One region of the Shewanella indica genome, then DNA from elsewhere that is predicted to be linked to it. Evidence: riboswitches for the same ligand, from Rfam matches in the RefSeq annotation. Region 1 holds a riboswitch; the other holds the start of a gene.
The links. A riboswitch is a leader RNA that binds a small molecule or an ion and turns the genes downstream of it on or off. The one in region 1 is predicted to bind cobalamin.
Positions count from the first base shown of each region.

Region 2: another riboswitch for cobalamin. It lies ahead of SIL79_RS02690 (TonB-dependent receptor); the one in region 1 lies ahead of SIL79_RS10365 (ABC transporter ATP-binding protein).

Region 1 is NZ_JAWXXR010000001.1:2,295,701-2,311,428, reverse strand. It holds gene SIL79_RS10415 (efflux RND transporter permease subunit) at 1-925, opposite strand, end outside; gene SIL79_RS10410 (efflux RND transporter periplasmic adaptor subunit) at 922-2,031, opposite strand; gene SIL79_RS10405 (LysR substrate-binding domain-containing protein) at 2,138-3,022, opposite strand; gene SIL79_RS10400 (hypothetical protein) at 4,224-5,495, shown strand; gene cobO (cob(I)yrinic acid a,c-diamide adenosyltransferase) at 6,320-6,934, opposite strand; gene SIL79_RS10390 (cobyric acid synthase) at 6,924-8,606, opposite strand; gene cobU (bifunctional adenosylcobinamide kinase/adenosylcobinamide-phosphate guanylyltransferase) at 8,681-9,277, opposite strand; gene SIL79_RS10380 (adenosylcobinamide-GDP ribazoletransferase) at 9,274-10,050, opposite strand; gene cobT (nicotinate-nucleotide--dimethylbenzimidazole phosphoribosyltransferase) at 10,050-11,114, opposite strand; gene SIL79_RS10370 (FecCD family ABC transporter permease) at 11,132-12,202, opposite strand; gene SIL79_RS10365 (ABC transporter ATP-binding protein) at 12,199-13,140, opposite strand; cobalamin riboswitch at 13,240-13,376, opposite strand; gene SIL79_RS10360 (histidine phosphatase family protein) at 13,445-14,245, opposite strand; gene metH (methionine synthase) at 14,487-15,728, shown strand, end outside.
Region 2 is NZ_JAWXXR010000001.1:560,778-576,505, reverse strand. It holds gene SIL79_RS02725 (S46 family peptidase) at 1-1,201, shown strand, start outside; gene azu (azurin) at 1,439-1,906, opposite strand; gene SIL79_RS02715 (DUF2059 domain-containing protein) at 2,115-2,636, shown strand; gene rbsK (ribokinase) at 2,704-3,609, opposite strand; gene rihA (pyrimidine-specific ribonucleoside hydrolase RihA) at 3,613-4,551, opposite strand; gene SIL79_RS02700 (DUF3592 domain-containing protein) at 4,699-5,964, shown strand; gene SIL79_RS02695 (DUF805 domain-containing protein) at 6,217-6,564, shown strand; cobalamin riboswitch at 6,712-6,904, shown strand; gene SIL79_RS02690 (TonB-dependent receptor) at 6,997-8,946, shown strand; gene SIL79_RS02685 (GDSL-type esterase/lipase family protein) at 9,055-9,675, shown strand; gene SIL79_RS02680 (HDOD domain-containing protein) at 9,821-10,543, shown strand; gene SIL79_RS02675 (LysR family transcriptional regulator) at 10,592-11,494, opposite strand; gene metE (5-methyltetrahydropteroyltriglutamate--homocysteine S-methyltransferase) at 11,660-13,930, shown strand; gene SIL79_RS02665 (hypothetical protein) at 14,005-14,331, opposite strand; gene SIL79_RS02660 (dodecin) at 14,464-14,667, shown strand; gene queG (tRNA epoxyqueuosine(34) reductase QueG) at 14,676-15,728, opposite strand, start outside.

The DNA.
Region 1 (15,728 bases):
GCACCTGTTTAAGGGTGTCGCCTATGCTAACCACATTGATACCGTTAACCGGGCTCACAGCCAGAGTAACCGCTTGTTGGCCATTAAAACGGCTCAAAGTAGTGGCAGGATCCTGATAATCCATAGTGATATCGGCGATATCGCCCAAGCGGATCACCGCCGAGTTCAAACCATTGATCCCGGTTTGAATACTGACGTTACGAATATCATCCACAGTTTGGAAACTGCCGCCCTGCTCTACCCGCAGGTTTTCAATCCCGAGATCAAAGTCACCGGCGGTCACTGGCATATTCTGGCTCTGCAACTGATCGATCAGTTGCAGCATGGTCAGGCCGGTTTCGCTCAGACGTTCTTCCGAGATGCGGATATTGACCTCCTGCTCGTGAATGCCGTGCAGTTGCACTTTTTTCACGCCATCAACTGCCTTGATCCGCCGCTGTAATTCCCTGGCGTGGTCTTTCATCTCCGCCATGTTCATGTTGTCGCCATAGACCGCAAACAACATGCCGTAGACTTCGGAAAACTCATCCTGGACTATGCTGATCTGCGCCTGCATCGGCAGCTCCAGCTTCACATCTTCCACTTTGCGGCGCAGCAAATCCCACTGCTGCGGCAGTTCGTCAGAGTTCACCTTCTCTTTGAGATCAACAAAGATCATCGAGCTACCGGGACGGGACAGTGAGCGCAGTTTCCACAGCGACTCCATCTCCTCCAACTTGGTCTCGACCTTGTCAGTCACCAACTGTTCCACTTCCTTGGCATCGGCTCCTGGATAGAGAGTCACGATAACCGCGCTTTTAACCGTAAATGAAGGGTCTTCCAACTTCCCCAGATCAAAATAGGAGTAGATCCCGGCGATCATGCCAAGAATCGTGAAAAAAATGACAAAGGTTTTTTGTCTCAGTGCAAAGGTAGACAGATTCATGACTTAACCTGCGCCTCGCCCAATACCTCCACCTTGTGTCCATTTTCCACAAAGGCACCACCGGCCAAAATGATACGTTCACCTTGCTGGAGATCGCCGGAAACACAGATAGAGTCGTCGGTTTGACTCATGGCTTTAACCGCTACCGCCTTGGCATGCTCATTCACCACCCGATTAACATACAGCTGACTCTTTTGACTGGATACCGCCATCGCCGGAATACAAAACACCGGCGCTTGGCTGGCGTAAGGTAAGTTCACCGCCACATTGACCGCCTTTCCGGCGACCAACTCCTTGGGTGCTTGTTTCAGGGCAAAGGTCACTTCATAGGTGCGTTTGAGCCTATCGGGGACACTGGCAATCTGGGTGATCTCAGCCGCAACCGAACCTTCAGCATTGAACCAGGAGACTTCACCGTTTGCGCCCTGGCGTAGATTCCAAATTTGACTTTCAGAGACATCGACCACGGCATTAAGCGTGGTGGGTTGATGTATGGTGACTATCTGAGTGCCAACATCCACCAGCTCATATCGGTCGACAAAGCGCTTACCTATGACGCCGTCATAGGGAGCTTTGAGAGAGGTATAAGCCAGAGAGTCCTGGGCCTTTTTCAAAGATTGCTTCAACAGTTCAACACCCGCCTTGGCGCGGGCTTCGGCGCTGATAGCCCGATCCAGTTTGACCCCGGCTATCGCCTTATCATTAATAGCGGCGCGAACCCGCTTAAGTTCAATGGCTGCCAAACGATGTGCAGCCTCGGCCTCGCTGAGTCTGGCCTCAAGCTCCATCACACTGACCCGGAAGTCATGGGGATCCAGACGAGCGATGACTTGGCCCTTTTTAACCTGACTGCCTTCATCAGCCAAGATCTGCTCCAGTGTGCCCGGCACCCTAAAAGACAGCTCAGCCGTTTTGTCTGATTCCAGAATGCCACTGAACTGATGCACTCTATCACTGACCGGAGCCGGAAGCTCCATCACCTGAACCAGTGGAAGCGCGGTCGAGGCCGCCTGTGGCTGCTCACTGTTGCCACAACCCCACAGCATGAATACCACGCTGCTGCATAGCAGGCTTAACTTAAGCCCGGTCGGTTTTACTCTTGTCACTGCAATTTCCTAACTACTTGAATCAATTGCGGCACAGAGTAATGCCGAGCCATATTTAAAACAATAACATATATTTACACATCAATGTCATGAAATTCGTGACAATCTACAGATCCAACTTACGTGCTTCTTCAATAATACTGTCAATCAATAACCTGGCCGCATGGGTCATCCCCTTGCGGCTGGGATAAACCAACCAAACGTCATCAACATAAACTTCACACTCGGGCAGTACTTCCTGCAACTCGCCCGATTTAACGTGTTCTGCAGCGCTCAGTTCAGCCAACAAACTGATACCTGCACCATTCATAACAGCATGTTTTACGTAGGAACTATTGTTGGAAATCAGCCGGCTATGGGTGCGGTACTCGCCCTGATTAAAAATCCATTTATCTTCCAGCTCACCGTTAGCCAAACGGTGAATGATCAAGGCGTGATTATCCAGATCATCTATCGATGTGGGCATGCCATGCTCCGCGATATAATCCGGGCTGGCATAGAGTTTTCGCAATCCTCTCATCAAAGGGCGGGCCACAAAGGAGCTGTCTTTCATCTCACCTATATGAACACAGGCATCCAGACCATAGGTCAAAATATCGTGGTATCCCAGGTTGCTTACATGAGTTTCCAAAGTAATCAGCGGATAGGTTCGAAGGAATTCCTGCAACAGGTTGTGGGCGACAATATCGGCATCGCCAATTAAACCCAGTTTGACCGAGCCCGTTGGCATATTCCTTTGGTTCTTTATCGACTCATTTAACGACTCTAATCTGGGAATAATCTCCAGCAGCTGCTGATAGTAGATTTCTCCGGTTGGCGTCAGAGTCAGCTTACGTGTGGTTCTGGTAAAGAGTTTGCTACCTAAGTCAGCCTCCAACTCACCAATACGGCGGCTGACATAGGCTCTTGGAACACCTATGGAACTGGCGGCTGCGGCAAAGCTGCCTAGATCCACAACCGATAAAAATAATCTGAGGTCGTCAATTTTCACTGTTTTCTTCTCATGCCAAACATAAGTTACACACTATGCCTCTAAGGAGACCAAGATGACAAATGTGGAATATCAACAGCTCAGATAACGCATGAGCATGGCTCCGCACTGCCTGTCACAATCCCACCGTCCTTTACTCATTGTAAGTCATTAACTCATAAAAAGGTGTTATTGAAGCCCTATCAAGCTCTACAGTTACAAAATAATTCAGTATAAATTCAAAAAACAACAATTGAACCTCAACGTTCTCACAAATCACAAACCGATAACCATACTTACATTATAAAAAATACACTTGTAAATAATATCGACCTATAAAAACTGGACGCGACAACGCCTCAGCTTGCTATTGGATTCTCATTAAACTACATTCAACACATAACAGATTAACATTTAATAAACTCGGCCACACCCTGACTGATTCAGCCTTATACATCCAACATTGAAAGCCTCAACCTTGGCTCTATAAACAATAATATATTCCAACACAATAAACACTTAACCTAAATATTACCCAGGGATTCATTCAGAAAAGAAGCCCCCTGAAACATTCATATCTTTCACATTCTGCAATCAAGAAATCAAAGTTACGGGGATATAAGTCGTTTAACGGAATTTATTTGATTATTGTTTTTCGTCTAAATTATATCTGGTTCAGCTTTCACTCTTTTCAAGCTCGAAATTGGTAACAATCTCAACATCCGATGGAACAATATTTTCCATATAAAGCAATAACCCTCCATTAAAAACATCTATTGTCCAATTACTAGTTATAGCAGAGCGTATTCAAACTCGTAGTAGTGCTGAACATTTTTAATACCTATAACCATGTTACCTCTCAGGTAATTCTCCCAAGCCAGAATCAGGCATCACTTCAATGATTAGCTTGTCAACACCTATATTGATACATCTGAACACCACATTATATAAACGGCGGCTGAAAGCACAATTTCCGCCAATTACAGTCTATCCGAGGCATCAGTGAGGTATGTTTAACATAAGATGATGCCCCCCTTACTTTCTACAATCACCCGACGCCTTGCTCCCCATTAACTGATGACAAGGCAGGACAATTCGCGATAGCATAAATAAATGAAAACCATCATTCACTAAGCAACTAATTTTAATTGCAAATATGGTTTTTTAACGAAAACATGATGGGAAAAGCCTCACTACAAACTACGCGCAACAAGGACTTTGCATGAAACAAAGATTGGTATTTCTTGGCCTGGCCCTGGGTGGCCTAACCCTCAACGCCAACGCTCAGCAGTGCGATCTCAGCATAACAGGTACTGTGCCCGAAGGGATTAGCCTGGATAAGTTGATCGTTTCCACCTATGACAAGGAGCTGCCGGTCACCAGCAGGGACTACTCCCTGTGCGCCAGTAAGCAAGATCTCCAAGTCGTCGGCCGCCATAGCCCCAACAACACCATCTACCTGATGGATAAGAGTGGTGCCATCCCCAGAGGCATCTATACCGCCGAAGTGTTTGTCCAGAGCAAGGCGATCACCCTGGGCCCGGCTTCCAGTTTGACCAAGCAAGTCTGTAACCTGCGCTGCGGCTACTATGCCAGCCAAAGGGTGCAGAACTCCAAAGAGTTGCAACAACTGGCGGCCGAATACCAACTGCTGTCCGCCACTGATGGCAAGGCGATTGGCGCCTTCCTTAGCCAAAACCAAGCCAAATTAGATCGAATCTACTATGGCGATATCCACCCTAAGCCATCAGCCCCAATAAGCACAGGCGATCTCTGGGTCGATCCCTACAGCGGCGCGGGACTCTACTTCGATGCCCCCGAAACCATACTCAACAGCACCTTTAGAGATTATGTGAGCTCCGAAGCCAGAGCGGCGCGGCAGCAGGATGAGGCTGTCGCCGAAGCGATGAAGCAGCATAAAGCTTCACTACAAGGCTTAATGAAGGGTTTCAACAGTTGGCAAGAGCGGGTGGAGGCCGTCAACAGAGTCAGCGCTGAGCTAAAGGCCAGCCAGGATCCGGCGGCGATAAAGGTGGCGCAAATATTCGAGCGCGGCCTTGAAGAAGCCGAGGCGACTCTTAAAAGTTACCTTACCAACGACAACAAGACCCCAATCGCATCTCTGACCCAGGCCAACAAGACCTTCGAACTCTTGTTGGCCGACTGGACCAACGCCGCCTATATCCACAGCAAGGACAAACAGGCCTTCGCAGCCCTGTTCAGTGAGCAGTTTAAGCAGCAACTGCCGATACAAGATCGCGAGTTGGACAAGGCGCTGAGCCGCCTTATCGATCTGCCAAATCATCTGGGGAAGTTGTCTATCGAGGATGGTTATCAGAACATTCAGCTGGAGTTTAACAATCTCCTGCCAGACTCGAACCAACGCTATGACTTTAAGGATGCCCTGCACAGCGTTAGCTTCGTGTATGAGAAGGGCGCCTGGCGACTCGACAGCGTCAGCCAGCTACCCATCCGTCACTATGACAAGAGCTAAATGTAAAATATGAACCAAGGGGCGAGTTTGAATCAACACCTCAGCCCCTTGATAATCCCCCCCTTTATAACGGCAGTAAAAAGTAGAGGTTAAGCGACCATTAAAGGTGGTCACCCATGATTGTATTGCTTCCAATTGGTGATATTACGCTTTGACTTGCCCATGACATTGACCGTAAACCTGCGATGCAAGATCTGATCATGAAGTGCCAAAAAGATTCCACTGATTTAGGCAACAAAAAACCGCCGAGTCACTTCAGCCCCTAAAACCAATGCACCCATTTCAAACTGTTTGCGGCTGTGGCTAAGCCGTCAAGGAAGCTCAGCCCATGAGCATACAATGAGTATGTGATTGGGGGAGCAGGCGCAGACAATAACGCCACAGTCGTCGAGGGCTGACACACTTCAATCCCTAAACCAATGCACCCATTTCAAACTGTTTGCGGCTGTGGCTAAGCCGTCAAGGAAGCTCAGCCCATGAGCATACAATGAGTATGTGATTGGGTGAGCAGGCGCAGACAATAACGCCACAGTCGTCGAGGGCTGACACACTTCAATCCCTAAACCAATGCACCCATTTCAAACTGTTTGCGGCTGTGGCTAAGCCGTCAAGGAAGCTCAGCCCATGAGCATACAATGAGTATGTGATTGGGTGAGCCGACGCAGACAATAACGCCACGGTCGCAAACAAAAAGTAAAACACTGCAGTCTGATCGAGGGCTGACAAAGCCGCCGAGTCGCTTCAGTCCCTGAGCCTAGTTATCCTAGGTGATGGGATGAAGCTACGCTGGCAATACCGTCAGCCTCGAAGAACAGGCTGCAGATTCAGTAGTCGAAACCAGGCTGCGCTTTAACCCCCGCCTCAAACGCATGCTTCACGCTATTCACCTCACTGACAGTATCTGCCAATTCAATCAGTTGCCTGTGGCAGTTGCGGCCGGTGATGATCACATGCTGCATGGGGGGACGATTCTGCAACGCATCTATCACTCGCTGCAGATCCAGATAGTGGTAGCTGACCATATAGGTGAGTTCATCGAGCAGCAGTATGTCTATGCTGGCATCCTGAAGCCATTTTTCGGCGGCCGCCCAGGCCTTTTCGGCGGCGGCGATATCCTTGGCTTTATCCTGGGTGTCCCAGGTAAAGCCTGTGCCCATGACTTCGAACTTGACCCCGGCGCCTTCCAGTAGCTTGCGCTCACCGCACTCCCAGGTGCCCTTGATAAACTGCACCACGGCGCCCTGCTTGCCATGACCGACCGCGCGGGCCAGAGTGCCAAAGCCGGAAGTGGACTTGCCCTTGCCGTTACCTGTCACGACCAGGAGTATGCCCTTCTCTTCGGTGGCGGCCGCGATTTTGGCATCCACCGCCGCTTTCACTTTCTGCTGCCGCTGTTTATGACGCTCTGCCTTGATATCGGTTTGATTATTATCGGTCACCCTGGCCTTCCTCTTTGAATATGTTGATTATTTTATTGAAATCCAGATGTTGCTCCAGCACATCGGCCAAACGATCCAGCTGTTGCTGGCGCTGCTGATTGATATCCACGGCATGGCCCTGTGGCGCCGTCATCCCGGCCCAGGCGAGCAGCAGCTCACAGGCCTCTGGGCTGTCAAACAGGCCATGCAAATAACTGCCGAGAATTTGATTATCCTCCGACAGCAGGCCTTCGCTGCGGACTGCTGTGATTTGTGTAGGCCCTGCGATTTGTGAAGGTACTGTGGTTTTTGCAGGCTTAGTGATTTTTGCAGGCTCATTGATTTTTGCGGGCTCAGTGGCGCTGACACAGTTGGCGTCACCGCCTCGCTCATTAAGCAACAGTGGCTGCATGCATCTGTCCGGGATCCGCGACGCTCCGCAGTGGATCTCATAGCCGGAGACTGACGCCGATGATTGGCCAAGCCTCAGGGTACCGCTGACATTGAGCAGCTGTTTTTCGACTTGCAGCTCGGTAGTGAGCGGCAGGTAGCCCAGTCCTTGGCTGGTACCGGGCAAGTCTTCCAGCCCCAAGGGGTCGGCAATGCTCTGCCCCAGCATCTGAAAGCCGCCGCAGATACCGATAAGCTTGCCGCCATAGCGCAGATGGCGAGCTATGCCCTTATCCCAGCCCTGTTGGCGGATAAAAGCCAGGTCGGCGCGCACATTCTTGCTGCCGGGCAGCAGCAGGAGATCCAGCCCAGGAAGTTCGCCCTGATGGGTCGGCCCTATATAATAAAACTCGATATCCGGATGCAGCCGCAGCGGGTCAAAGTCGGTATGGTTGCTGATCCTGGGGTACACCAAGACGCCGACTCGCAGTCGCGTCCCAGTTTGAGCTGTTTCAGATTGAGCTCGTGCTGATTGAGCTGTTGTCGGCTGCTCGGTAGTTCCCCCCTGAGACTGAGCAGTGGGCTGTACCAGTGCATCTTCGGCGTCCAGATGCAGGGCATCGAGGTAGGGCAATACGCCCAATACCGGCTTGCCGGTGTGAGCCTCAAGCCAATCCAGCCCGGACTGCAGCAATGAGATATCACCGCGAAAACGATTGATCACAAAGCCTTTTACCCGCGCCTGCTCACTCTCGGACAGCAGGGCCAAGGTACCGACCAGGTGGGCAAATACCCCGCCCTTGTCGATATCGGCGATGAGGATCACCGGGCAGTCCACCGCTTCGGCAAAGCCCATATTGGCAATATCGCCCTGGCGCAAATTGATTTCGGCCGGGCTACCGGCGCCTTCTACCAGCAGCCAGTCAAACTCCTGTTGCAACCTGTGCCAGGATGCCAACACCGCCTGCATGGCAGCGGCTTTATAGTCACGACTCTCGGGGCCGAAAAAGGCGGCGGCTTCCAGGCTGGTCAGCGCCTTGCCCTGAATAATCACCTGCGCCTTGGTATCTGAGCTGGGTTTCAGCAATACCGGGTTGAAGTCGATTCTCGGCTCAAGACCGGCGGCCACCGCCTGCAGCGCCTGGGCCCGGCCAATTTCACCGCCATCCCGGGTGACGGCGCTGTTGAGCGCCATATTTTGCGGCTTGAAGGGCGCCACTCGCTGACCATGACGATGAAACACCCGGCAGAGTCCGGCCACCAAGGTGCTCTTACCGGCATCCGAAGTGGTGCCCTGCACCATAAGGCTGCGGCCAGGCCGGGCCAGAGCCGACAATTCAGCTTTAAGTTCTGCGCCATTATGGGGTACTGGATTACTCATACCTTACCCCGCTGATCTGGGCTTGTACCCGAAACGCTCAAGCCCAGGGAGCCACTGCTATCAGAGCTCACAGGCTTTAACGCCAGCGGTAAACCTGCGACCACCAGAGTGACTGTGTCGGCCTTTGCGGCCAGCGCCTGATTGAGCCAACCGGCCTCATCGACAAAACGCCGACTCAGCTCCCCAAGCGGCACTATGCCGGATCCGACTTCGTTGCTCACCAGCAGCAGATCGCCGTCAAACCCGGCTACCGCCTGCAGCAAGGCCGCGCGTTCGCAAGCCATATCGGCACCTAAGCAGAGCTGATTACTGAGCCAAAGCGTCAGGCAGTCTACCAATACCGGCGCTCCAGAGCCTGAGCGCTGCACAAGCGCCTTGGCCAAATCGAGCGGCACCTCGGCCAACTGCCATTCGAGGCTGCCGCCTTGGCGTTCAGTTTGATGGTGGGTGATACGCCGGGCCATCTCCTCATCGGCGGCCTCGGCCGTTGCCAGATACCAGGGGCGGACATTGGCCGGGCACAAGTCGGCCAGTTGCCGCTCGGCGTAACCACTCTTGCCGCTGCGGGCACCGCCCAGAATAAGATGGATCATGCCGGGCTGCCTCCCAATGCCAGCAACAGCATATAAACCGCCAGCTCACTCACCTGCTGCGCCGCCCCTAGGGTATCACCTGTGTAACCGCCAATCTGGCGCCGGAACCAAAACACCAGGGCCCAACGCAGCAACAACATGGTCGGCAATAGCCAGAACAGCAGCGTGGTGGACAGCAGTGCCGTCAGCACAATTCCAGTCAGCAGCAAAATACCCAACTCATTGAGCCCCTGCTGCTGCGCCAAAGGTTTGCTTTTGCCCTCGTCGCGAACATAGGTTTCGCTGAAGATAATGCTGGCCGCCGTCACCCGGCTGACACAGTGCGCCAATACCAGGGCCAGCGCCGCCTGGTTGATGTCGTAAAGTGCCAACTCCAGCAGTAGCTGGTACTTGAGCAGCAACACCAACACCAATGCCAAGGCGCCATAGCTGCCAAGGCGGCTGTCTTTCATGATTTTCAGTTTGTCTTCTACCCGCCAACCGCCGCCGAAACCATCGGCGGTATCGGCCAGGCCATCTTCATGAAAACCGCCGGTAACCAGCACACTGCTAATCATCGCCAGCACTATGGCGATGGAGCTTGGCAATATGCCGGCGGCCAGCAGTAACACCAAGGCGGAGATCAAGCCTACCACCACGCCCACCAGGCCAAAGTAGCGGCTGGCCTTGTTGAGGCTGTCGCTGTCCACCGTCAGGGCGCTGGGCACAGGAATACGGGTGAAAAAACCTATTGCGATCAAAAATAGCCGCAGCTGCCCGAGCCAGAATCCCATCAGAGCACCTCTTGGGTAGCAGGCTCTACCACCTTGTCGACCCCGGCTTCACCAAAGCTGGCCATCTGGTTGTAGAAGTTGGCCGCCGCCTGCACCAAAGGCAGCGCCAGCGCCGCGCCCGAGCCTTCGCCCAACCTGAGCCCAAGCCTGAGCAAGGGCTTGGCGGACATGGCCTCGAGCAGCAACTTGTGGCCGCGCTCTTCAGACTCATGGGCAAAAATAAGATAATCCCTCACCCCCGGCGCCAAACGCACAGCCGCCAGCGCCGCTGTCGACGCGATAAAACCGTCCACCAGCACGGGCACGCCAAATTCGGCCGCCGCCAACATGGCCCCTGTCATCTGCACTATTTCAAAGCCTCCGAGGCAGGCGAGGATACTGAGCGGCTCGGTCAGCTCGCAGTGGTGCAGCAGCAGTGCCTGCTCTATCAGCAGGCATTTGCGCTTAAGCGTCGCGGCATCTATGCCGGTGCCGCGGCCGACACATTCACTCACAGGCAGACCGGTCAGGGCGGCCATCACGGCGGCGGCAGAAGAGGTGTTGCCTATTCCCATCTCCCCCAGCGCCAGCAGGTTGCTGCCGGCATCGATATGGCGTTTTACCAAGGTGCGCGCCATAGCAAACCCTTGATGCACAGCGCCCAGAGTCATGGCGGCGCGTTTGTGGATAGGCCCGGTACCGGCGCCCAGACGCTGCTCTGTAACCTCGGGGATCCCCAAGGGACTGAGAATGCCGCAGTCAATCACCTCCAGCTCGAAGCCGGTCTGGCGACAAAACACATTGATGGCGGCGCCGCCGGCAACAAAGTTAAGCACCATTTGGGTGGTCACCTCGCTGGGAGCAATCGACACCCCGGCCGCGGCAATACCATGGTCGGCGGCAAACACCAGCATCACGGGGCAGCGGATGACTAACTCATCGGTGGCGGAACCGAGCTGAATGCGCCCCAACTGCAGCGCCAAAGCCTCCAGCTCACCCAAAGCGCCCAGGGGTTTGGTCTTGTTGTCTATGCGGGCCTGAATCGCGTCATCCAGCGCGTGATTGATTGCTGCAACCTGGTACATCCTTCCCTCTCTTATCGTTATTGGCCGCGTTTACGCAGCACCATCAGGAAAAACAGACTGCCGATGGCCGAGGTGATCACCCCAACCGGCAGCTCTTGGGTGGGCAGTATGCTGCGAGCCAGCACATCGACCCAAACCATAAACAGGCCGCCCGCCAGTGCCGTCAGCACCATGGGATGCTGCCCCGGCAGCAACAACCTGACAATATGAGGCACCATCAGCCCCACAAAACCTATCCCGCCGCAGTGGGCCACCAGAGTGGCGGTAATAAGCGAGCATAACAGCAGCATGGAAACCCTGAGCCTTTGCACCCTGATCCCCAGAGTGTGGGCGGTTTCATCACCGGCAAGCATCGCCAGCACCTGGCGCTTGAAGGCCAGGATCACCAGCAAGGCCGCCAGCACCACCAGAGTGGGCAGTCCAAGCCCATCCCAACTGGCACGGGCAAAACTGCCCAGACTCCAAAACAGCAAGGAGGTGGTGGCCTGCGGGGTGGAAAAATACAAGATCAAGCTGGTGAGGGCGCTGAACATAAAGGAGATGGCGACCCCGGAGAGCAACATTCTCTCTATCTGGTTGCCGATATTCCTGCCCGCGAGCAGCAGTACCATAAGCACAGCCAAACTGGCACCGATAAAGGCTCCCAGCGGCAGCGATATCCCGGAGATGGCCGAACTCAGGCCAAGGCCGGTCGCCAGGGCGACCGAGACCACCGCGCCGAAGCTGGCGCCCGAGCTGATACCGAACAGGTAAGGATCGGCCAACGGGTTGCGGGTCACCGCCTGCAATACATAACCCGACAATGCCAGACCGCTGCCGGCGATAAAGGCCAGCAAGATACGCGGCAGGCGCAGATCCCAGACAATACGCTCGCTGATGGCAGAAGGCTCACCCACGCCCAGCAGGTGTTTGCCAATCACTCTTGCCACATCGAAGAGGCTGATATCGGCGGCGCCAAAACCCGCGGCGGCCAAGGGTGTCAACACAGTGCCGAGCAGCAACAGCAGCCAGCACCAGTAAAGTCTGGGCAAGGGCCTGAGAAACCAGCCGATAAGCGAGCGCCCCGGTGTGGCCATGGAAGTATTCATGCGCCACCTCCCACCGAGCCTGGGCGCCGGTCAGTTTCCTTGTGAGCAACACAGGTTTCGGCCGAGGCAGGCCCTGCCATTGGCTCGACTATCGCAGCGCCTTGAACCTCGCCACTGGCGAGCGCCGCCGAGCTTACAGCCTTGCCGTGACCAGGCTCTCGCGACTGATAGCCGTAAAAGTAGTGGATCAGCGGCCTTCCTAACTGCGGATGCTTTCCCACCTGGCAGCAGACACCGAAGACACCGGCAATTCTGTCTTCGGTCAATACGCTCTGGGGCGAGCCGTGGGCAATACGGCGGCCGTTATCCAGCAGCAAGAGTTCGTCACACAGGGCCGAGGCCAGATTGAGATCGTGAATCGAGGCGATCACCGTGACCCCCAGGCTGCGCACCAGCTCGAGGATCTGGATCTGATAGCGGATATCCAGATGATTAGTGGGCTCGTCCAGGATCAAAAGCTTGGGGCGCTGCACTATGGCGCGGGCAATCAAGGCCCTTTGCTTCTCACCGCCGGAAAGCTGCGCGAAAGGCTCTGCGGCCTTGTGCTGCAACCCGACCTGCGCCAATGCCGCCTGCACCTGGGCCTTGTCGGTCGCCGATGGCATATCAAACAACCCCTTGTGGGGAGTCAGTCCCATGGCCACCAATTGAGTCAAATCCAGTGCCAACTGGGCCGGGGTATCCTGCAGCACCACGGCCACCTCTTTGGCGAAGGCTTTGGCAGACAAGCTATGGATATCCTGACCAAACAGCTGGATCTGGCCGCTATCCGGGCGGATATAACGATAGAGGCAGCGCAGCAGGCTCGACTTACCGGCACCATTGGGGCCTATGAGCCCGAGCATCTTGCCACTTGGCAGCTCAAAACCCACATCGGCCAATACGCTGTGACCACCGGGAAGCCAGCTAAGCTGTTGCACCTTGAGTGCCAGGCTCATAACCGCCCCCCGACATTGAGCCTGTGACCGGCAGAAGGCTCAAGCTGCAGTGGAAGAATCATCTATTCGCTCCCCCGGTTTACCCGCCCGGGTTTCTGGTTTGGTTTATCAGCCTGGGCAGGTCTCCTGACTCGCCGCCAAAGGCGACTCACAGTTGCGGGCACAGTCCGGGCTTTCCCGGTTCCCTGGGTTGGTTCACCTGCAAAGGCGCCAACACCCTGGCTGCTGCCGCACTTGGCGGCCATTTGGGGTTATTATCCCGGTTTTATCGCCCGGCACAATTGCCCGGCGCAATAGCACAGCACTATTGCGGCCAGTGGAGTTTGCTGAAACACTGCCATTCCTGGTCATTTTCACCGCTGGCATCACCGCTGGCATCACGGCTGGCATAGAGGGTTATTCTGACCCAGGCCGCATAAGGTAGCTCCAAGGCGTTGAACACTGCCGCAGGCGGTATTTGCCCCGGCAGCAAAATCTCGGCCAGCAGCAGCCGGATAACCCCGCTGTGAGTCAAGATCAGCGCTGCATCGGCGCTTGCTGAAGAACCAGAGCCTTTTGAACCAGAGCCTTTTGAACCAGAGCCTTTTGAACCAGAGTCTCTTGAATCAGAGCTTTCGGAACAACTAACCTCTCTCGCAAGCCAGCGCTGCACCATAGTCTGCCAGCCATCCAACACCCGGCTACGAAAGGCTGGCAGCGATTCCCCGCCCGGCGGAGTATTGGCCACAGGGTCACGCCAGAAGGCTTCGGCCGCCTCGCTATGCTGCTGATAGACACTCGCCACCTTCATGCCGTCCCAGTCACCGAAGTCCAGCTCCCAGAGCCAGTCATGCTGCTGCAGCGGCGCCGGGAAATAGTCGGGCATATCGGCCTTGAGCTCGGCGGCAAAGGCCTGGCAACGCTGGGCCGGAGAGCTCAGCAGCGTCAGGCGGTCGGGAGCACTCGGCAACTGTTCCAGCGCACTACTGATAGCCCGCCAGCTACGCCACATCTGCGCTTTGCCCTCATCGCTCAGGGCCACATCACTGCGGCCGCGGATAATCTCGCCGCCTTCACATTCACCGTGCCGCAGCAGATAGATATTCAGTTGCCTATGTTCAGCCACACACTTCTCCCGTCAGAGTCCGGTGGTTACCGGGCCAATTTAACCTTGCCGCAGGCCGCCGGAATCCGTATATTATGGACGTCTATACGTATAAATGTCCAAAATAACTTTCCGCGCCCACACACGCCTTTGGCTATCATGCCAGATAGTGTCCCGGGCGTCAGGTCGGCAGAGATGATGTCGCGGATGCCAAGCACCGCGAATGTAAAACAGCAATAAGACAGGTATGAAAGGTAACCCTATGGCGACTTCCCAGCACTCCCCAAGCCAGACAGAGTTCAAGCTCAAACAGACCCTCAAAGAGCGGATCCTGATTTTAGATGGCGCCATGGGCACCATGATCCAGGACTACAAGCTGGAAGAAGCCGATTACCGCGGCGAGCGCTTCAAAGATTGGCATTGCGATGTCAAAGGCAACAATGATCTGCTGGTACTGACCCAGAGCGAGATCATCAAGACCATTCACAGGGAATACCTGCTGGCCGGTGCCGACATCATAGAAACCAACACCTTCAACGCCACCACCATTGCCATGGCCGACTATGAGATGCAGAGCCTGGCGGCGGAGATCAATTACCAAGGCGCCAAAATCGCCCGCGAAGTGGCCGATGAGGTGGCCGCCGCCAGCGGTATTCCCCGCTATGTGGCCGGGGTGCTCGGCCCCACCAACCGCACCTGCTCCATCAGCCCGGATGTGAATGACCCCGGCTTTCGCAACATACATTTCGACGATCTTGTGTTGGCCTACAGCGAATCCACCGAGGCGCTGATCGCCGGTGGCGCCGACATCATCCTGGTGGAAACCATCTTCGATACTCTCAATGCCAAGGCGGCGTTGTTTGCCATCGAAAATGTGTTCGAGAAACTGGACCAAAAGTTGCCGGTGATGATTTCCGGCACCATTACCGATGCCTCGGGCCGCACCCTGACAGGGCAAACCACAGAGGCCTTTTACCATTCTCTCAGACATATCAAGCCGCTGAGTATAGGCCTCAACTGCGCCCTGGGCCCGAAAGAACTGCGGCCCTATGTCGAGGAGCTTTCCCGTATCAGCGAGTGCTTTGTCTCGGCGCACCCCAATGCCGGCCTGCCCAATGAATTCGGCGGCTATGACGAGACTCCGGCAGAGATGGCAAGCGTGATAGGCCCCTGGGCCGAAGAGGGGCTGCTCAATATTGTCGGCGGCTGCTGCGGCACCACGCCTGCGCATATCAAGGCGATTTCTGAAGCTGTTAGCCTTCATGCACCAAGGCCGCTGCCTGAGCTGCCGGTAGCATGTCGCCTCTCCGGACTGGAACCCCTGACCATAGATGCAAGCAGCCTGTTTGTGAATGTGGGCGAGCGCACCAATGTCACCGGCTCGGCCCGGTTTCTCAAGTTAATCAAAGAAGGTCAGTACGAAACCGCGCTGGAGGTGGCCCGTGACCAGGTGGAAAACGGCGCCCAGATCATAGATATCAACATGGATGAGGGCATGCTCGAC
Region 2 (15,728 bases), 1.7 Mb from region 1:
TCTGGCCAACTATGCCAAGAACTTCACCTCGATGATCGAGTTCTACGGCAAGTCGACCATGCTGGAAGACAAGCGTGCCCTGGAAGCCAAGCTCAAGAGCTGGATCGATGCCGACAGCAGCCGCAAGGCCCAGTATGGCGAGGTGTTGGCACAGTTGGACAAGCTGGTCGCTCAAAGCCAGGCGGATCAGCAGCGTGATATTATCCTGGGCTATCTGGGGTATACCACCATGTTGCCAACGGCCCGCGAACTCTATCGTCTGGCCAATGAAAAGGCGCTGCCGGACATGGAACGCGAGCCGGGTTTCCAGGAGCGTGACATGATCCGCTTCAAGGCCGGTATGGAGCGTATCGATCGCCGCTATGCCGCCAGTGTCGACAAGGCGCTGGTGTTTGAGATGCTCAAGCGTTATGCGGCGCTGCCCAAGTCTGAGCGCCTGCCGGCGCTGGACAAGTACTTCGGCATAGGCAACAAGTTCGATGAGGCCAAGCTGAAGAAGACTCTGGACAAGATGTACAAGAATACCAAGCTGGATAACAAAGATGTGCGTCTGGCCTGGATGGACAAGTCGGTTGCCGATTTCAAGGCCTCGAAAGATCCTATGATCCAGTTTGCCGTGGCCTTCTATGACACAGGTATGCAGCTGGAGCAGAAAAAGAAAGAGTTGGCCGGTGAGCTGATGAAGGTGCGTCCTCAGTACATGGAAGCCATCATTGCCTACAACCGTGAGCAGGGTAAACCTGTGTATGCCGATGCCAACTCCAGCCTGCGGGTGACGGTGGGTCATGTGAAGGGCTACTCACCCAAAGACGGTCTCTACGCCGTACCTTTCACTCGTCTGGAAGGCATAGTGCAGAAAGACACCGGGGTTGAGCCTTTCGATGCTCCCAAGAAAGAGCTGGAGCTTATCAAGGCCAAGCAATACGGTGACTTCTACTTCAAAGATATTGACTCGGTACCGGTCAACTTCCTCTCAACTCTGGATACCACAGGCGGTAACTCAGGCTCGCCAACCCTCAACGGCCGCGCTGAGCTGGTGGGACTGCTGTTTGACGGTGTTTATGAGAGCATCATAGGTGACTGGAACTACGACGATAACATCAACCGCTCCATTCAGGTGGACAGCCGTTACATGCTGTGGGTGATGAAGTATCTGGATAATGCAGATAACTTACTGCAAGAGATGGAAATCGTTAAGTAAGCTTCGCCATTAATCTGAATCCCCGCCAAGTTGCGGGGATTTTTTTAACTAGCGCTGGGGGGGAGAGTTGCAGGGCCTGATTCAACAGCTGGCATACCTCGGCGGCCGGGCGCTCAACCTTATCGGGCAAAGATTGCTGTACCCCGCGGGCCTTGACCAATGATGATTAGGAAGTCTGCTGTCTTACGGTAGGGAAATGTTTCTTTGGGCCCCTTGCAGGGCCCAAAGCGCGCAGGCTTAGCCTTTGATACTGAAGCTGCCTTGCATCACGGCCCAGTGGCCAGGGAAGGAGCAGAAGAAGTTATAGCTTTCTTCCGGTGTCATGCCTTCGGTGCTGAAGCTGATGCTGACTGATTCGCCGCCACCAACCAGAGGTGTGTGGGCAATGACCCGTTCATCACCGGCTTTAACATAGGCGGCATCGGCGCCTGCTGCCATACCATCAGTGGCAATGCCCTGCATATCGGCGCTCTTGCTCAGAACCCAGTTGTGGCCCATGGCTATCACAGGTAGGGTGCCGGAATGAGTCAATGTCAGTTCTACCGTCTTGCAACTGGCGGGAACGCTGAGTTCTTTGGTATCAAATTGCATCGCATCGTTGGCTGTGATGGTCAGGCTGCATTCGTTGGCGCTGGCAGTACTGCTGATAACGGCGCCGGCTCCCAATAGGGCAATACCCGCGAGTCTCTTGGTTAACTTATTCATTTTCAATTCCTTTTCTGGTTTTAGGGTCGATATTTCTCTCGACAGTACGAGAGCCCCGCAGGCTCCCGCCTGGGTTAATCATAACGGTATCTAGCTTAAATGAGAATTAATCTCAGAATTTTAACTATCAGCCGCGGCCGGAGCAGCTGACAGCTGTTTGGGTTGTGATAGACTGACAGTCGAATCAATATTTGCCACGGAGGCACTCATGAAAGGTCCTGGTTTTTGGTCATCTCTTGTTCTGGGTGGTGTATTGCTCACCAGCCCTTTGGCGTTGGCCGATGACAGCGCTCGCCGGGCCCAGGTGGAGCAACTGCTGCTGGAAATGCAGATGGACTCCATGATGGACACGGCTTATACCCAGATGGAACAGATGATTTTGAGCATGCAACAAGAGTTCAATATCAAGGAGAGTGAAAAGCCTTTATTTGAAGAGTTTGCCCGCAAGAGTACGCAGATCTTCAAGCAGGAGCTGGGCTGGGACCGTCTGAAGCAGCCACTGACAGATATTTATGTAAAGCACTACAGTGACAAGGAAATTGCCGATATGCTGGCGTTTTATGCCAGTGACACAGGGCGCTCCATGGTTGCCAAGATGCCGGCCGTGATGCAGGAGTCGATGATGATGACTCAATCGCTGAGCCAGGGACTGCTGCCCAAAATGGAGCAACTGCAGCAGGAGTTTGCCAATAAGCTCAAGGCTCATAGAGAAGCCAATCCAGGCGAATAATTTGACTGGCAGCCAGCATAAAAAACGGGAGTCTATGACTCCCGTTTTTGTGGCGGTAAAGGCGTGATTACAGCTCGCGGCGGTAGGGAATTCCGCGCTGGGCGCCATGACGGGTCACGGCTATGGAAGCGGCCTTATTGGCAAAATCCACCGCTTGCTCCATGATCAGCCCTTCACTTAAAGCCACCATCAGGGCACCGTTGAAGGTGTCTCCTGCGGCTACAGTATCAATCACCTTGACCGGATAGCTAGGCACCAGGCCCTCAAACTCGGGATGGCGCACGTAGGCACCGCGGCTGCCGAGGGTGATTACCACTGTACCAACCCCTTTGGCTTGCAGAGCGGCTGCCGCTCTGGCAGCGCCGGCCTCATCTTCCACCTTGATACCGGTAAGCGCTTCTGCCTCAGTTTCGTTGGGAGTGATGATATCCACCAAGGCCAGCATATCGTCTGCCAAGGGGCTTGCGGGAGCCGGGTTGAGTATGGTCACTGTGCCCTGTTGCTTAGCCAGTTGCAGTGCAGTTTTGACTGATTCCAGAGGCGTTTCCAGCTGTGCCAACAGATGGCTGGCGTCTTCGAACAGGTCTTGATGACAGTGGACATCGGCAGGTTCCAGGCTGGCGTTGGCACCTGCGGCCACTCCGATACAGTTTTCACCGTTATCACCGATGAAAATCATCGCACTGCCGGTCGCCATTGCCGGCATCTTCTTCAACCCCTGTGGGTGAATGCCATCGTCCAACCAACTCTTAATCATGGTATCGGCAATGGCGTCGTCCCCAAGATGGCAGATAAAGTCCACTCGGGTACCAGGCTGTGCCAGTCTGGCGGTGGCGACCGCTTGGTTGGCCCCTTTGCCGCCATGTTCCAACCGGTAGCTGCGGCTCATCAGTGTTTGCCCAGGCTCGGGCAGGTGACTGAATTCCATCACATGATCGGCGTTGGCACTGCCGATTATCACTAGTCTGCTCATATTTTAATCCTGATAGGCGTAGAGGCTATCAACCAGCAGATCCACAAAGCCTTCACGATCCAGATGCATCAGCACCTTGGCGTTTGCGGGTTTACCGGTCAGGTGGTAACGATCGACAACAGTCATCCCTACAGTCAGTTCGCTCTGGGTTTCGATGGCCACATGGCAGTCCAGGCCGATGAACAGCTCAGGCTTGAGCAGCCAGGCTATGGTGCAGGGGTCATGCAGTGGTGCGCCATCAAAGCCCCACTTGGGATCCTTGTGGTAGATAACAAAGAATTCCAGCAGATCGGCAACACACTTGGCAACCTTGTTGGGAATAGCGCGGAAACGGGCCACATCCTGTTCCATGATCTGCGCCTCATGGGTCACATCCAGCCCGGCCATGACGATGGGGATACCTGACTTGAACACCATGTCGGCCGCTTCCGGGTCAACAAAAATGTTGAATTCGGCGGCAGGAGTCCAGTTGCCGACACCGGCGGCGCCGCCCATCAGCACTATCTGTTCGATACGGGATTTGAGTTCGGGATAGGCACTCAGGAAAATCGCGATATTGGTTAATGGCCCGGTGGGCACCAGAGTCACCGGCTGGCTGCTTTGGCGGATTTTTTCGGCCATCAGTTCCCAGGCCATTACCGGCTGAGGTTCAAAGGCGGGATCCGGTAGTTCAGGACCATCGAGCCCGGATTCACCGTGAACATTGTCGGCAATGATCAGCTCCCTTGCCAAAGGCTTGGGGGCACCGCTGGCTACAGGTATATCGGTTCTGCCCAGTAGAGTAAGCACTCGCATGGCATTGTTGAGTGTTTTTTCCTGGGTTTGGTTACCGGCGCTGGTAGTCACGGCCAATAGTTCCAGTTCAGGGTTGGCCAGGGCCAGGATCAAGGCAATGGCATCATCATGGCCGGGATCGCAGTCGAGAATGATAGGGCGTTTCATGCTGTTACTCCTTTCGCAATTTGCCCGAGCATAGCATGACTCTGTGGCGTGCGCAGACCCCAATGGCAAACTGTGAAGTGTTCCTCAACTGATTGTTGAAATCTGCTACAATCCGCGGCCTTAAAGGATTGAATCAAAGGGGGCTCGGTGGGAAAGATACGGGCAATCTGGAAAGACCTGGCTTTTATCGGCTCTTTTGCGCTTGCCGGTGGACTGTTCTCGGCTCTTGGGCTCTTTTTTGTCAAGGACAGTGTTGAATCCTGGCAGGAAGTGAATATCCTGCTCGAGCGAGGTGTCGAGACCCAAGGTTATATCGCCCGGCGTGCTCAACAATATGTGCCCCCGGGGCGCTGGGGTGTCGGCCGTTATGAGTGGGATTGCCTGGTGCATTACCAGTTGCCTAACGGCGGTGAGCATTATATCTGGAATCCCCCAGGCCTGCTTTGCGACTCAAAAAGCGTCGGTGAGGCTGTGACCCTTTGGTATTTGCCTGAGGAACCTGGCATAGCGCGCACCGATATCCAGTACTATCGAGAGCAACAAAATACCTGGCACGAACTGTTGGGTATTCTATTGGCGTTGCCTATGTTGGCGCTAGGCGGTTGGACTTTGACCAAAGCGGGTCAATGTTTGCGCTTTTTCCTGGCCAGAGAGCGACTCTCTCCACTGCTTGAGCCGTTGCTGGAGGCCGATAACCCCGCCGAGTTACTGGCATTTCTTGAAGTCAATCGAGCCAGCCCGGCCAGTAGCTATTTGGGGCGGCAGGCCCTTGGCTATATTGCCGCCAGACCTGAATGGCAGACGCGTTTTCTTGCCTGGTTTGTCCCTGTGTGCCTCAAATGGGAGTCGCCAAATAAAAGAGAAGAGATCTGGGAAAGCTCAGTTCTCGGGCTTTCATTGCAATGGACTCTCGGTCGTCGTTACCCTGAGTTTACTCTGGCACTGCTCGATGGCATTCGCAGCCTGTTTACTGAGCATGAACTGGCGAAGATGGTCTTCTCCCAGCATCTGACCGAGCTGCAACGCAAACCTTGGAGCACTGAAATTCAGGGGCAATTCAATGCCTTGTTATTGGGGCGGCAAATGCCTTTGGGTGACAACGGATTTATCCACACCGAAGTGAGTCGCTTGGTATGTCTTGGCTGGCTTTTGAATAACCTGGAATCGCTGCCAGATGTTTGGCGCGGCGCTACTGCAGCCTTGCTCAAGGCGCTCGCAGCGCAGCGGCCACTCAATCCTTTGAGCCGTAAACAGCGTAAAAAACAAGTGCCATACTGGCGCAATATTCTCACCAGTCTGGCATCCAAGTCTAACTCGGGGGCAATAGGTCGAAAGCGCCAGGCACAGCTGGATCAAATGGAAGCCGATATCCAGGCTCTGGCCGCCAGCCGCGGTTTTAAGCTGACCAGGTAAGATGAAAAAGCGTCGATGTGTTATTTATTGGCGATATCTGTAAACCAATGACGACTGACGGGGTGAGATATCTCTGATTCTGTGGCGAACGGAATGTAAATCTCTTTTCTGTCACTTTGCAGTTCATTCAGGTATGTTAAAATTGTTTGCTGTTTCAGGGAGTCAGAAACTCTGGTGAAACTTTGGTTGCCTTAAGCCATTCAATAATTGGTGCGGCGTTTTCGGATCTTGGATCTGTTATTGGGAGAAAACATGGAACATTTCATCGGAGCCATCAAAAAATACGCCGACTTTACCGGTCGAGCCCGACGGACAGAATACTGGATGTTTGTTCTGTTCTATATCATTTTCAGTATGGTTGTCAGTGCTATCGACTATGCTCTGGGTACCACAGTGCTGGGGCTGATTTATTCTTTGGGTCTGCTATTACCCTCTATTGCGATTGCGGCGCGTCGACTGCATGACACTGACCGCAGTGGTTGGTGGCAGCTGTTGGGGCTAATCCCTGTTATAGGTTGGATTGTACTGCTGGTCTTCTACTGCCAGGATAGCGAAGTGGGTGACAACCGCTTTGGCAGTAACCCCAAAGAGCTGGGTTAATAGCTAAGAGCATAAAAAGGGAGCCTCGGCTCCCTTTTTGTTTTCAGGGTAAATTTGCGGTGGTCCGTCGTCGTCAAAATTAGACATTTATCCATATAGACGTCTATAATGCCCGCTCTCGGCCAGGCCGGGAATGACAGCACAGTATTTCAGTCAACCTCTCGTGGTGCCCCGGAATTAAAGACCGGGGATAATCGGGAAGCCGGTGAGAATCCGGCACTGCCCCCGCAACGGTAAATGGTGAGAGACAGGCGCGCCCAAGCGGCGTCATAAAAGCCGGTTCTTGCGCGGTCAACCGCATAGCCAAAGTCCGGAGACCGGCCCTGGAGGTATTTCGATGATTTCGGTGGGCAGATCTCGAAATGCGGCAGCCAAGGGGCTCTCCCTGCCGTGGCACTCTTGCCCCGTTTCCCTTTCAGGAGTCAAAGGAAAATGGGTTTCAAACTAAATCATCTCGCGCTGCTTTGCGGTGCATTTACCTCTGTTCCCGTCATGGCGAGCGTGACACCCAAGGCTGTGGATGAACAGCTGGTGGTCATTGGCCGTCAGGATGACACGCCGCTCAATATTGCTGCCAATGTGGTGGTCATAGATGCCGCCGATATTCAGCAAAGTGGTGCCAGTAATCTGAGCGAGTTGCTGCGTGGCCGCAGTGGCATTCAAATATCCGACAATAACTCAGGGCCTGTGCTGGCGATGCGCGGTTTTTCTGCCAGTCAGGCGGTGAATAACACCCTGATACTGATTGATGGTCGCCGACTCAACAATATCGATATTGCCGCTCCCAGTCTGAGTGCCATTGCAGTCAATCAGATTGAAAGGGTGGAGATCCTATCCGGCAGTGCCGGGGTGCTTTATGGCGATCAGGCCGTCGGTGGGGTGATCAATATTATCACCAAGGCACCCAATGCCAGCGGTGGCAACCTGACCCTCTCAGGTGGCAGCTTCGATACCTACGAAGGCCGTGGCGATCTGTCCGGTGCCATCAATGACAACTGGCGTTACTATTTGGCTGCTGCTTATAACGAGAGTGACAACTACCGTAAAAACAATGCCAACGAAACCGGTTCGGTACTGGGGCGTCTGCAATATGATTCAGAGCTGACCAATTTCTTTGTCGAAGGCAGTTACTACGATAATAAGCGTCAGACCCCAGGCTCACTGACCCTGGCTCAGTTTGAGGCCGATCCTCGCCAGGCGACATCGACGCCGGGGGATTACAACCATGAGATGACTTCCGCCTGGCGTGCTCATATTCAGCGCCAGGTGCACGCCAACTGGGCTTTGGTTGCGGACCTTAACTACAGTGACACTCTAGTGTCCAGCGTCAGCTATGGCAGCCCAGGTCGGAACGAGCGCTCGTTGTTGGAATTCAACCCCAAGGCGCTTGGGCGTTATCAGACCCGCAATGGTGAGCTGAGCATAGTCATAGGCGCAGATATTCAACGGGGTGAAACCGAGTTCGATCTCAGTTATATGCAGCGCAGCAATACCCAAACCATGACCAGCACCTACCTACAGGCCAATGTGCCACTGACCAGCAGCCTGAGCTATGTGGTGGGTGGGCGCTATGCCAAGGTCAAGGATGAACTCAAGGATGGTAAAGTTTATCCCAATGGCATAGATCTGGATGAAGACGCTCACGCGCTCGAGTTGGGGCTCAACTATCGGCCGCTGGAAGGCCACAGATTTTATCTTCGCGGTGATGAGAGCTTCCGTTTCGCCAAGGTCGATGAGCAAGCTTATACGCCGCCAACGGTCGTCGGCCTCAAGCCGCAGACCGGCCGTTCCATTGAAGCCGGCTGGGATTGGACCTTGAGCAACCAGAGCCTGCGTCTGAACCTGTACCGGCTGTCGCTGGAAGATGAAATTGTCTTTGATCCCAGTGCCGATATGCCTATCGGCGGCGCTTTCCCCGGTGCCAACGTCAATGCCGATGCTTCCCGTCGTTATGGCGCCAGCCTCGACTGGGACTGGCAGCTCAATGAGATGCTGCAGTTGGGACTTGAGTACAACTATATCGATGCCGAATTTACTGAAGGCGCCAACAAAGGCAAATCTCTCTCCTGGGTGGCCGAGCATTCAGGGCGTGTCTACACCAGTGTGGACTTTGGTCAGCACTGGCAACTATTTGTCGAGGGCCAGTATTTGGGTGACAGATATATGGAAGGTGACAATGGCAATCAGCACGATAAACTGGACAGCTACTGGCTGGGAAATATCGCCCTCAACTACAGCCGTGATGCCTGGCTTGCCAGCCTGAGGGTCGACAACCTGTTTGACAAGCAATATGCCAGCTCAGGTTATTTCAGTACCTGGGGCGATGGTTATTACTCAGGAAGCGGCCGGGCGCTGAGATTCAGCGTCAGCTATCGCTTCTGATAGCATAGAAAGCCGGGGTTTCCCGGCTTTTTTCTGCCCGTATTTCTATCGGTTGTAGTTTAGAACCTGGGCCTTTTCGAGCACCGACAAGGAGGCAAGAGTCGAAATATGAAAGCTGATTTTAGGTATGGTTTGAGAGGCGGGGTTATAGCCCTGTTGTCGCTGTTTTTGCTGGCGTGCTCAGAACCCAAGCTGGCTTATATCGGCAGCAATGGCAAACTGCTGGCCTTCGGTGACAGCCTGACCCAAGGCGTGGGTGCCAAGGCCGGGCATGATTATCCCAGCCGTCTGGCTGAGTTGTGCCGTTGTGAGGTGATCAACGCCGGGATTTCCGGTGAGCAATCGGCTGCCGGGCTTGAGCGTTTGCCGGCGCTGCTGGATGAAACCAAGCCGGATCTGCTTATTTTGCTTGAAGGCGGTAACGATATTCTCCGCGGTCGCAGCCAGGCGCAATTGGCGCAAAACATTGAGACCATGTTACTTGAGGCCAAAGAGCGGCAAATTCCGGTAGTGCTGCTGGCTGTGCCGCAAAAGAGTCTGTTGCTGTCACCTCTGCCTTTATATGCCGAACTGGCCGACAAGCACGGTGCCATATTGCTGGAGGATACTCTATCTGAGCTTTTGCGTTCAAACGAGCTCAAGTCAGATAATGTACATCTTAATCAACAGGGTTATTTACGTTTGGCACAAATCATCTTCTCCAAGCTGCAGGAGGCGGGCGCTTTTTGATGCTACTTTTTTGATTCTATTTAGCAAAAACCGGGCTAATTATCGATTGAACTTGACCCTGGTGGGCGTTTTGTGGGTAAATTCTCTGCCATAATAAATGGCAATAGTGCCTTCATAATAAATAACAGCAGGTTTAAAGAATCACATGACAGATCTTGAGCAGCAGGTTTTTACTCAAGTGCGTGCCATTATTGCCAACGAAGAGCAGGTGATAGGGCGCCGCGGCATCCTGATCCCGCTTAAGAAGGCTATTATTGCCGATGGTGATATCCGCAATGTGATCGATATTGTCGCGACCGATCCCGCGCTGGCAGCCCATTTGCTGTGGCGCAGCAATAACGCGCTCTCACCTTCAGTCCAGCCCAACCGCAGCCTCAAGGATGCCTTGGTGCGCCTTGGACAGGTCAATATCTACCGTTATGCCTTTAGTTTCTATCTTAAGGAGCGGCTCGATGAATTGCCGCAGCCATATCGCAAGCTGGTACAAGGCTATTGGCGTTTGACCGAGTCAGTGGCGATCGAATCTGTGGACAGTTTGCATCAGATGCAAGGGGTACAGATAGACGCGGACGAAGTGCAGACTCTGGCACTATTCAGCGTATTCGGTCAGATCATTGCCCTGACGGCGTTTGCCTATCTCAACGCCGAAGCCGAGCAGTGCTTCCCGCTGGGCATTATCAAGACTCTGATAGAGACCCAGCAGCAGACGCTGACGGTGGAAGCCTTTGAATCTCTGGGGTTGGATGATGAGCTGCAAAGCGAGTTTATGGTTGCTCATAACCTGAGACAGACCCGGGATCCCAATTCGCCCGGACTGGTACTGAGAAGGGTATTGTCCCAGCGCGGTCTGCTGCTGAATCCTCTCTAAATGCTTTGTGACTGCCGCCGCCTTTAAGGGACGGTGGCAGCCGCTCAGTCAGTGTCTGTCCTGACGCTGTAATCCCTCTTTGGCAATCAATTCCAGCAGCCTTTGCAGTTGCACTCTATTGCTGCTGTCGCGGCGGTAGGCACCGAACAGCGGCCGTTTCAGGCCTTCCTGCCCCAGTTTCACCGAGGTCAGGCTCAAGCCCTGGGTTTCGGTCAGTGACCAGCTGGGTAAGGCCGCTACCCCTTCTTTACAGGCGATGCGTTGCAGCAACACATTGGTGAGATCGCAGCGTTTTTGTGGGCCAGGCACTACCCCGGCCGGCTCAAGGAAGTGACGGAAAATATCCAGCCTTTCCAGCGGTACCGGATAACTGATAATCGCTTCCCCGGCCAACTGCTGCGGCAAAATATAACTGTTGCCTGCCAGCGGGTGATCTTTGGCCATCACCAGTCTCACCTCAAAATCAAACAGATGCTGGTAGGCAAGGGCATGGCCGGGTACAGGATCTGAGGTTAGCACTATATCCAGCTCACCGGTTTCCAGCGCATTAAGTGAGTCGAACAGGTGGCGGCTGGAGAGATCCAGATTGGCATCCGGATAAGACTGATGAAAGGCTTCCATCACAGGCATTAACCAGCGAAAGCAGCTGTGGCACTCAATACCCACCTTCAAGGGGCCGCAGTTTCCTGATAGGCCTCGCTTGAGTACAAATTCGGTTTCCTGTACCCGAGGTAATATCTCTTCTGCCAGGGTCAGCAGACGACTACCTTCAAGCGTGAAGGTCAGAGGTTTGCTTTTGCGGACAAATACCTGGGAGTTAATTCGGGTCTCCAGCTCTTTAATTTGGTGCGACAGTGCCGACTGGGTGACAAAACGTTTCTTCGCCGCGCCGGCCAGACTGCCACTTTCTTTCAGTGCTATCAGAGTACGAAGGTGTCTCAGTTCTATCATTTCCTCTCCACATGAATGCCGCTCATGTTGCCCTTGAATTCAATTCGGTTGCCTGTGTTGAGACTAACACAATAAACTTCTAGACGTCCAGACGCCCATGTTTATTTGTTGTATTCCGGCGTCATCAGTCATTTGCCGCATGTTTTATAAAGGATGGTATACATTATGCGATTAAACAGTCTTGGCTTTCCCCGTATCGGGCGTCGACGTGAACTCAAGTTTGCTTTGGAGAAGTATTGGCGTGGTGAGTCCAGCGTGGCCGAATTAGAAAGCGTTGCCAATGAGCTTAGGCGCACCCATTGGCAGTGGCAGGCTGATGCCGGGGTGGAGCTGTTACCGGTCGGCGATTTTGCTTACTATGATCAGGTACTGACCCTGAGTGCGACTCTGGGGGTTATCCCAGAGCGTCACAGTGATGGCGGCGCTGTCAATCTCGATACCCTGTTCCGGATTGCCCGTGGCCGAGCGCCCAGTGGCAAGCATGCGCCGGCGTCTGAAATGACCAAGTACTTCAACACCAACTACCATTATCTGGTGCCTGAGCTCAGCGAAGATCAACGCTTCGATATCGCCTGGGAACAGTTGTTTGAAGAGGTGACCGAGGCTCAGGCGTTGGGCCACACCGCCAAGCCGATACTCTTGGGGCCGGTCACTTTCCTGTATCTGTCCAAAACAGTGGGTTCAGAGTTCGACCGTTTGACACTGCTGCCGGCGCTGCTGGAATGTTATCAAACCATTCTGGCCCGATTTGCCGCCCAAGGCGTTGAATGGGTGCAATTGGATGAACCTGCGCTGGCACTTGAGCTGGATGACAACTGGCAGCAGGCCTTTAATCAGGCCTACGGCGTGTTCAAGTCGGCGCCGCTCAAGCTGTTGCTGGCAACCTATTACGGCACTGTCGCCCACCATCAAAGTCTGTTGTCGGCACTGCCGGTGGCGGGTATTCACCTGGATCTGGTAACGGCGCCCGAGCAGTTGCAGGCCTTTGCTGGTGCATTGGCACCCGAGCAGGTGTTGTCGGTTGGGGTGATCAACGGCCGTAACGTCTGGGCCGCCGATCTGGATCTTGTGGCCGAGCAGTTGGCGCCACTGGCACGGGATCTGGGAGACCGGCTCTGGCTCGCTACTTCCTGCTCCCTGTTGCATACCCCGGTGGATCTTGAGGTGGAAACCGCGCTGGCGCCCGAGCTCAAGAGCTTACTGGCCTTTGCCCGGCAAAAACTCACCGAGTTGCAGGAGCTCAAGGCGCTTTTGGAGGCGCCTGAGACTGAAAATGCCAAAGCCGTGGTCACCCGTTGCCGGAGTCGGCGCGCGGCCAGGGCGCAGGGGCGTAATCAACCGCTCAGTGCCAGAATTGATGCCTTGATTGCGGCTGATTACGACCGAAACCATGAGTTTGAGGTGCGCAGACAAGCCCAGCAGGCCAGGTTCAAGCTGCCTTTGTTGCCGACGACTACCATAGGTTCATTCCCGCAGACGGCGGCCATTCGTAACCTGCGTAGCCGCTGGCGCAAGGGGGAGTTGGACGATACGGTATACACAGAGCAACTGCAACAGGTGACCCGGGATACCATAGAACGTCAGCTCAAGTTGGGGATAGATGTGTTGGTACACGGTGAAGCCGAGCGCAACGACATGGTGGAATACTTTGGTGAACAGCTCGACGGCGTAGGTTTTACCAAACATGGCTGGGTGCAGAGTTATGGTTCCCGTTGCGTTAAGCCGCCGCTGATCTATGCCGATGTGACCCGTCCCAAGGCGATGACAGTCGACTGGGCCGAGTATGCCCAGAGTCTAACCGACAGACCGGTGAAAGGCATGCTGACCGGGCCTGTGACCCTATTGCATTGGTCCTTTGCCCGCGAGGATATTAGCCGCGAACAGATAGCGACTCAGTTGGCTCTGGCGATACGCGATGAAGTGGTGGCATTGGAGCAGGCGGGCATAGGCATTATTCAGATTGATGAGCCGGCTTTTAGGGAAGGCTTGCCGCTCAAACGCAGCGATTGGGCCCATTATCTCGATTGGGCTGTGGCCGCCTTCAAGCTCAGCGCCGCCGGTGTCAGGGACGAGACCCAAATTCACACCCATATGTGCTACAGCGAATTCAACGACACTATTGCCGCAATTGCCGCCATGGATGCCGATGTGATCACCATAGAAACATCGCGCTCACGGATGGAGTTGTTGAATGCCTTTGAAGACTTTGACTATCCCAATGAAATCGGCCCCGGGGTTTACGATATTCACTCCCCCAACATTCCAACAGTGGAGGCCATGGTGAGCCTGATTGAAAAGGCGGCGCAGAAAATTCCTCTGCGCCAGCTCTGGGTTAACCCGGATTGCGGCTTGAAGACCCGTAATTGGGAGGAAGTTGAGCCGGCTTTAAAGAACATGGTTGATGCCACCAGGGAGTTGCGACGTCGACTCGGGTGATAAAATTCTGTGGTTAATAATAGTCAGGGGCGCAATGCGCCCCTGATGTTGATTGACTTCAACACGGTAAAGATTCAACTCATGCTTATTCCCAGTATCATCAGGCCCACAGTGCCCAGGATGATCAAGCTTGAAAAGATTGTGCCCAGAATGGCGAAGATTTTCTGCCGCTCTTTTTGTACCAGGCCACCAATACCCAACCCCAAAGACACCAGACAGACCAGCATCATAAAGATGATCATTAACCCTACAAGAACCGCTTCCATGGAGTTTTCATCCATGCCGCCCGGTGTTGTTGTTTCCAGGGTTCCGGCAACAATAAAAGTAATAAACAGGGCGATTCCACTCAATATGCTGGTGACAAATGAGGCTATCCCTGGACCTGAATGTTTTAATTGCATGGCAATCCCTTGATTTTTTCTGATGGTTATCCAATTGAGAAATATACAGAAACTGAGGGAAATATGCCATCGGCCATTTCTGTCTATACTCAGGTCAGCAACCGGACTCAGATAACTATCAGGAGAAGCCCCATGAGCCATGTATACAAGATAATAGAACTGACAGGTTCATCCCCCATCAGCTCAGATGAAGCGGTCAAGAATGCCATCGCGGCGGCCAGTCAGTCGCTGCACAATCTGCGCTGGTTTGAAGTGATAGATACCCGCGGCCACCTGGAAGCCGGTGTCATCGCTCATTGGCAGGTCACCATCAAGGTGGGTTTTACCCTGGATTAGACTTGAATTTAGGCATCTCTTGGCAGGCCTTTTTCCACTATCCGGATCAGGCGTCCTGTCTTGCGGGCGGGAATGGGCACTGTGTCCTTGCCGCTGAGTTTTTCTGCCTGCTGCGCCAGTGCCCACGTTATGTGCTCGGCGACCAGCTCCGAGGCATCTGTCAGTCGCGCCTGCAGGGCGACAACTATGGTTTCACTGCCGGGGGCATTGCCCAGCGCCACTGCAATATTACGTAGCCAGCGTTCATGACCTATGCGGCGAATGGCGCTGCCTTCGGTGTTTTTCAAAAACTCGGTCTCGCTCCAGGCGAACAGCTCCAGCAGTTTGGGTTGCTTAAGTTGTGGCCTTAGATGAAAGTCTGTCTCTGCGGTCAAAGGGGCGGCGCGGTTGATGGGGCATACCAGCTGACAGTCATCGCAACCGTAGATGCGATTGCCGAGCAGTGGTCGAAACTCCAGCGGAATGCTGCCGGCCAGCTCTATGGTGAGGTAGGAGATACAGCGGCGCCCATCGACCACATAAGGCTCGACTATGGCGCCGGTTGGGCAACTTGTGATGCAGGCAACGCAGGTGTTGCAGCCTTCGGCTATGGCGACATCCAAGGGTAGCGGCAGGTTCACCAGCAGTTCGCCGAGGAAAAACCAACTGCCGGCCTCATGGTTGAGGATCAGTGAGTGTTTACCTGTCCAGCCGATCCCGGCCTTTGCTGCCAGCGGCCGTTCCAGAATGGGAGCCGAGTCGACGAAGGGCCGAAAGCCACTGCCTTCAAGTTGCAGGGTTTTGAGCGCTTCATCTATGCGCTCGCCCAACTTTTTCAAGCGATTACGCATCAGCTTGTGATAGTCGCGGCCACCGGCATAACGGGAGATATAGCCAAGGTTAGGATCTTTGAGATTGAAGGCAAACCCCGCTTCTGGCGGCAGATAGTCCATCCGTACTGAGATGACTCGCAAAGTGCCGGGATGCAACTCGGCCGGGCGGGCCCGCATCATGCCGTGGCTGGCCATATAGCCCATTTCACCGTGATAGCCCTTATCGAGCCAGGCCTGTAACCTGGGCTC